Linked DNA regions of Luteipulveratus mongoliensis. The protein of the gene in region 1 interacts with the protein of each later gene in a pairwise test. Links are inferred from orthologs where the notes say so. Each region holds a gene or a part of one and is shown on either strand. Other genes may lie near its edges. The genes, in order: eno and rpe.

Region 1 (3,234 bases):
GAGTTGTCCATCTCGAGGTCTTCGTAGAAGTCGAAGGCAGCCTCGGGGAATCCAGCAAAAGTCACGCTTGAAGCCTATGGCTGCCGTCCTTCGGGTCGCGATCGACTGTGCATTTCGTCGAGGGGGAACACCTTGCACCAGCCCTGCGAGTGGAGTGCGCGTCCGGCGCGGTCCACTGAGTCGTCATCAGGACTCAGAACGGCTCGCTCATCTAGCCCCATCACGGACGACCCCGTCGACCACCGATGACCGCCTCGATCTGACGCAGGGCGGCGTTGGGCGGATAGAGCGTGAAGGACGACTTCCTTCGGTAGTAGGCAGCCCAGTAGCTGGCGGCGCGTGCATGAGTGAGCTCGATGTACCGAGGATTCCAGATCCAGAAATCCCTGTAGGACGCGATGATCTGGTCGGGCTGCCGAGCAAGGCAGGTGGCGAATTCCTGTACCAGCGCGCCGATCTCGACGACGTACTCGCCACACAGCTGGACGACGAACGGGACGTGCCACGGAGCAGGCGTGGCTAAGAGCGTCGTCAGAGCGTGCTCGCGGACGCGGCCGTCGTGCGATCTCGTCAGCCATGCCTGGCGGACGTGTTCTGCCTGAAGGTCCTCTAGGCATGCGCCGGGTGCTTGGTAGTGCCGATAGGGAATCGCGAGGGTCTCGCCGCCCAGCAGAAGTGAGCCCCAGCTGTGCTGGTAGCTCTCGTGGATCAGGCTGCTCGAGGTCGGATGGTCCTCTGGGCCAAGACCGACCGCTGCCATGCGAACGGATGTCTCCAGCGCCCCTGGGAACGCCTCCAGCATCCGTTGTGTCATGGACAAAGTTTTCCACCCGGTGTCCGTGCTGGCATGGGGTCGCCTCACTCCTCCCGAGCGTAGGTGACTGTCCAGTAGCGGGTCGGTCCGCAGACCCGTGGCGCCCAAGGGCTACGCTCGGCGAGGACGCCCCAGGCGTCCGTGACCGCCCTTTTCACGCACGCAGGAGAACATCTGTGGCCACCATCGAAGCAATCGGCGCTCGCGAGATCCTGGACTCTCGCGGCAACCCCACCGTTGAGGTGGAGGTGGCCCTCGACGACGGCACGGTCGGTCGTGCGGCAGTGCCGAGCGGCGCGTCCACCGGTCAGTTCGAGGCGGTCGAGCGCCGGGACGGCGACAAGAAGCGCTACGGCGGCAAGGGCGTCGAGGACGCCGTCGACGCCGTCATGGAGCAGATCGCCCCTCACCTGCTCGGCTACGAGGCCAGCGAGCAGCGCCTCATCGACGCCGAGATGAACAACATCGACGGCACGGACAACAAGGGCACGCTCGGTGCGAACGCCATCCTCGGCGTCTCGCTCGCCGTCGCCAAGGCAGCCGCGGACTCCGCTGACCTGCCGCTGTTCCGCTACGTCGGCGGACCCAACGCGCATGTGCTCCCGGTGCCGATGCTCAACATCCTCAATGGTGGGGCGCACGCCGACTCCAACGTCGACATCCAGGAGTTCATGATCGCGCCGATCGGCGCGGAGAGCTTCCGTGAGGCGCTGCGCTGGGGCGCTGAGGTCTACCACGCGCTCAAGGGCGTGCTCAAGGAGAAGGGCCTGTCGACCGGCCTTGGCGACGAGGGTGGTTTCGCGCCCAACCTCGAGTCCAACCGCGCGGCGCTCGACCTGATCCTCGAGGCCATCACGAAGGCCGGCTTCACGCCCGGCAAGGATGTCGCGCTCGCGCTCGACGTCGCGGCCAGCGAGTTCCACGACAAGGGCAAATACACCTTCGAGGGCAAGGACATCTCCTCCAAGGAGCTCATTGCCTACTACGCCGACCTCGTCGCGTCCTACCCGCTGGTGTCCATCGAGGACCCGCTGGACGAGGAGGACTGGGACGGCTGGAAGGCCCTGACGGCCGAGCTCGGTGACAAGGTGCAGATCGTCGGCGACGACCTGTTCGTCACCAACCCGACGCGACTGCAGCGCGGCATCGACAACGACACGGCCAACTCGCTGCTGGTCAAGGTCAACCAGATCGGCACGCTGTCCGAGACGCTCGACGCGGTCTCGCTGGCCGCCCGCAACGGCTACACCAGCATGATGTCCCACCGCTCCGGCGAGACCGAGGACACCACGATCGCCGACCTGGCAGTGGCCACCAACTGCGGTCAGATCAAGACCGGCGCACCGGCTCGTTCGGACCGTGTCGCCAAGTACAACCAGCTCCTGCGCATCGAGGAGGAGCTGGATGACGCCGCGGTCTATGCCGGCTCCGGCGCCTTCCCGAGGTTCAAGGCCTGACCATGGCACGCGACCGGCGTCCGGCGAAGGCGACCAAGCCACGTCCCGCTGCGGGGTCCCGCCCCGCAGTGCGAACCGGCCGCGGTCGTACGACGTCGGCGCCGGCCCGGGGGACGTCACGACCATCGGTGCGGTCCGCGTCGGCGGTCCCGCCCAAGCCCGCTGGTCGGCGTCGGCCTCGGTCCATGCGCCGCATGGTGACGCTCGGTTTGATGTTCGTGTTCCTGGCGGTGCTGATCATTCCGACGCTGCGCAACTACCTGCACCAGCGTTCGCAGATCAACGCGCTCAACGACAAGGTCACCGCGCAGCAGCAGTCCGTGACCGGCCTCCAGCGCGACCGTGACCGTTGGGCCAACCCGACCTACGTCCAGCAGCAGGCTCGCCAGCGGCTCGGCTTCGCCAAGCCCGGTGAGCGCGCGTACATCCTGATCGACGACAAGGGCACCGCGCACGAGGCGCCCGCGCAGACCACCGGCGTACCTCATGACAAGGCGCACGACGACCGCCCCTGGTACGGCCAGGTGTGGGAGTCGGTCAAGCGTTCAGGCGGGACAGCTCAGACCAAGTGAACGACCCAACCATCGCGCGCACCGACCTCGACTGGATCGAGCACCAGCTCGGCCGACCCCCACGCGGCATCGTCGCCATCGCCCACCGCTGCGCGTGCGGCTGCCCCACCGTCGTACGCACCCTGCCGCGGCTGCCCGACGGCACGCCGTTCCCGACCTCCTTCTACGCGACCTGCCCTCGGCTCACGGGCGCCATCAGCACACTCGAAGCCTCCGGCATGATGAAGGAGATGTCCGAGCGACTGCAGGCGGATCCCGTTCTGGCAGAAGCTTATCGGGCCGCGCACGAGGACTATCTGAGGCGACGCGGGGAGCTCGGTGAGCCCGTGCCCGAGATCGATGGCATCTCCGCAGGTGGCATGCCGACCCGCGTGAAGTGCCTGCACGTCCT
Region 2 (3,122 bases), 1.1 Mb from region 1 along the record:
GCCAGCGCGCAGGAAGGCAGCCGCGACGGTCGGGCCGCCTTCGAGCCACAGGTGACGAATCCCCTTGTCCTGCAACGTCTTCAGTACGACCTCGGCCGAGTGAGTGCGCGCGTGCCAGACCTCGCCCGGCCCGTTGACGCGCGCGTCCGCGGGGACGTCACGCTCGCCCATGACGACTCGGAGCGGCTGCACTCCGACTGGGCGGTCCTCGGCGTCGCGCACGGTCAGAGAGGGGTCGTCCGTCAGCACGGTGCCGGTGCCGACCAGGATCGCCCCGGCCGTGGCACGACGGCGGTGCACGTCCGCGCGCGCCCCCGCGCTGGTGATCCAGCGACTGGTGCCGTCGAGTGCGGCGACGCGACCGTCAAGGGTTGAGCCGACCTTCCACGTCACGAAAGGGCGACCGTGGACAGCGCTGAACGCCCACGGCCGGTTCAGATCCTCGGCACCGGTCCCGCTCACCGGTCCGGTGACATCAATCCCCTGTGAGCGCAGGAGTTCGGCTCCCCCGCCGGCCACAGGGCTCGGGTCGGCCTGGGCAAAGACCACCCGACGTACACCGGCTGCCAGGAGCGCCCGGGTGCACGGCGGCGTACGGCCCTCGTGGGAGCAGGGCTCAAGGCTGACGTACGCCGTCCCACCGGATGCACGATCGCCGGCGGCTTGTAGCGCGACGACCTCGGCATGCGGCGTACCGGCTCCGTGGTGCCAGCCCTCGCCGACCACCTCGCCCTGCGCGCTGAGGATCACGGCACCGACTCGGGGGTTCGGATCGGCGAGGCGACCCTGAGCGGCGAGCTCCACGGCACGCGAGAGCAGCGCAGCATCCTGCTGCGTCAGGCCTACGGTCATGGCCCACTCCCTCTCGCTCGCGACGGCGAGCTCCGGGGTGGACTGGTGACGTCAAAGGGTCGACAAGGCTCGACCCAGTGAGCGGCCCTCGCCGAAGCGGGACCGGACATCACCGGCAAGCGGTCGCCAAAGAGCAACCGCCACGTGCGCCTCCCATCCGGACTTTCACCGTCGGTCCTGGAGTTCCACCAGGTCAACCGACCACCCGAAGGTGGCCGGGTCGCGGACTATCACCGCCGGCTCGGAATTACACCGACCCCGGAGCACGTACTGCTACCCATAAGTATGCACCACGACGATCATCACGGCACTTCGTGTATCCCCGTGGACGAGATGGCAGGCCGATCGTCGGGTGGATTCAGTGGGTGTGCTGGGAGGCGAGCTCGCGCAGCTCCCCGATGGCGTTCGCCGCGTCGTCGGCGCCGTAGACCGCCGAACCCGCGACGAACACATCGGCGCCCGCCTCAGCACACTGCTCGATGGTCTTGGCCGAGACTCCCCCATCGACCTGCACCCAGATCTCACCGCCGTGACGCTGCACGGCGTCGCGGACCTGCCGCACCTTGGGCATCTGATCTGCCATGAAGGACTGCCCGCCAAAACCTGGCTCGACCGTCATCACGAGCACCATGTCGAGCTCGGGCAGCAGGTCCTCGTAAGGCGCGAACTCCGTCTTGGGCTTCAGCGCCATGGCCGCTCGGGCGCCGGCCGCCCGCAGCGAACGCGCAAGCGCCACAGGGTTTTTCGCCGCCTCGATGTGAAAGGTCACGGACTTGGCACCGGCCTCGGCGTACGACGGTGCCCACCGGTCAGGGTCATCGATCATCAGGTGACAGTCGAGTGGGATCGGGCTGACCTTCTGCAACGCTTCGACCACCGGCAGGCCCAGCGTCAGGTTGGGCACGAAGTGGCCGTCCATGACGTCGACATGGGCCCAGTCCGCATTGGAGATGCGGTCGAGCTCGCGCTCGAGGTTGGCGAAGTCAGCGGACAGGATGCTCGGCGAGATCTGCAACGGAGGGTCCCTTGGGGTGTCAGCGGGGCTGCTTGCGAAGCAGCGCGAAGTACATGGCGTCGGTGCCGTGGATGTGCGGCCACAGCTGGACGGTCGGGCCGTCGCCCAACCTGTCGATCGGCGCGCCCTCTGCGTCGATGAACAGGGGCCGCGCGTCCTCGAGCACGACATCGGTGCGGTCGCCCACGATGTCGTCCACAACCAGTTGCGTCTCGGCCACATGAGGGCTGCACGTCGCGTAGCCGATCACGCCTCCCGGGCGCGTCGCCTCGATGCCCGAGACGAGCAGCTCGCGCTGGAGGGCCGACAGCTGAGGGACGTCGGACGCCTGTCGGCGCCAGCGTGACTCGGGGCGTCGGCGCAGCGCTCCGAGGCCGGTGCACGGCGCGTCCACCAGCACACGGTCGTACGTGTCGGGCTCCTCCGCGCCGAGGTCGCGACCATCGCCGGTCCCGACCATCACCTCGACGTCCGCATCGAGAGCCGCACGCAGCGTCTTGCGCACCAGCTCGGTGCGGTGCTCGCTGACCTCGTTGGCGAACAGCACGGCACCGCGCTGCGCGGCGAGCGTCGCGAGGAGAGCTGCCTTGCCTCCGGGCCCGGCGCACAGGTCGAGCCACTGCTCACCGTCCGGGTTGGGGTTCTGCACGGTTGCCGCGGCGAGCGCCAGGGCGAGCAGCTGGGAGCCCTCGTCCTGCACGGCCGCACGCGTCTGGCGGACGGCGGCGATCGCGGCCGGGTCGCCCGACTCCATGATCGCGGCCAACGGCGACAACGAGGACGCCTCTGCGCCCGCCTCGACGAGCTCTTCAACGGTCGCAAGACCAGGACGAGCCACGAGCGACACGCGTGCCGGGTCGTTGTCCGCGGCAAGCAGGCGCTCGAGGTCACCGTCAACCGTCTCGTCGGTGGATGCGCCGTGCGCGACCAGCGCCGCGCGCAGGGCACGCACCACCCAGCCCGGATGGGAGTACTCCACCGAAAGGGCATCGACCCGATCCCGGCCTGCGGTCACCTCGGTGACCCACTCCTCGCGAGTGCGCTCACTGATACGCCGCAGCACCGCATTCACGAACCCCGCGGCACCGGCTCCGTTGACACTGCGCGCCAGCGCGACCGTCTCGGACGCGGCGGCGTGCGAGGGCACCCGCATCCCGAGCAGCTGGTGGGCGCCGAGGCGCAACGTGTCCAGGACGGGCGGGTCGATCTGTGTCGCGGGGCGTCCGGCGGCCAGCTCGATCACAGGGTCGTAGAG

Evidence for each region.
Region 2: the proteins of eno (region 1) and rpe interact in binary tests that used the Escherichia coli proteins (3 or more experiments, as listed by UniProt). The link is inferred for Luteipulveratus mongoliensis from one-to-one orthologs.

The regions. Positions count from the first base shown.
Region 1 is NZ_CP011112.1:1,843,824-1,847,057, forward strand. Bases 212-3,130 are described here. They hold eno (phosphopyruvate hydratase), read left to right. Parts: upstream 212-990; coding sequence 991-2,271; downstream 2,272-3,130. Other genes in these bases: VV02_RS08800 (hypothetical protein), read right to left, coding at 221-814; VV02_RS08810 (FtsB family cell division protein), read left to right, coding at 2,457-2,843; VV02_RS08815 (DUF501 domain-containing protein), read left to right, coding at 2,840-3,130. In the rest of the region: VV02_RS08795 (DUF2461 domain-containing protein), read right to left, coding at 1-65; more of VV02_RS08815, read left to right, coding at 3,131-3,234. UniProt on the Escherichia coli protein: Catalyzes the reversible conversion of 2-phosphoglycerate (2-PG) into phosphoenolpyruvate (PEP). It is essential for the degradation of carbohydrates via glycolysis.
Region 2 is NZ_CP011112.1:2,936,049-2,939,170, reverse strand. What follows is about bases 40-2,846. They hold rpe (ribulose-phosphate 3-epimerase), read right to left. Parts: upstream 1,868-2,846; coding sequence 1,211-1,867; downstream 40-1,210. Other genes in these bases: VV02_RS14000 (RsmB/NOP family class I SAM-dependent RNA methyltransferase), read right to left, coding at 1,887-2,846; ribD (bifunctional diaminohydroxyphosphoribosylaminopyrimidine deaminase/5-amino-6-(5-phosphoribosylamino)uracil reductase RibD), read right to left, coding at 40-852. In the rest of the region: more of ribD, read right to left, coding at 1-39; more of VV02_RS14000, read right to left, coding at 2,847-3,122. UniProt on the Escherichia coli protein: Catalyzes the reversible epimerization of D-ribulose 5-phosphate to D-xylulose 5-phosphate.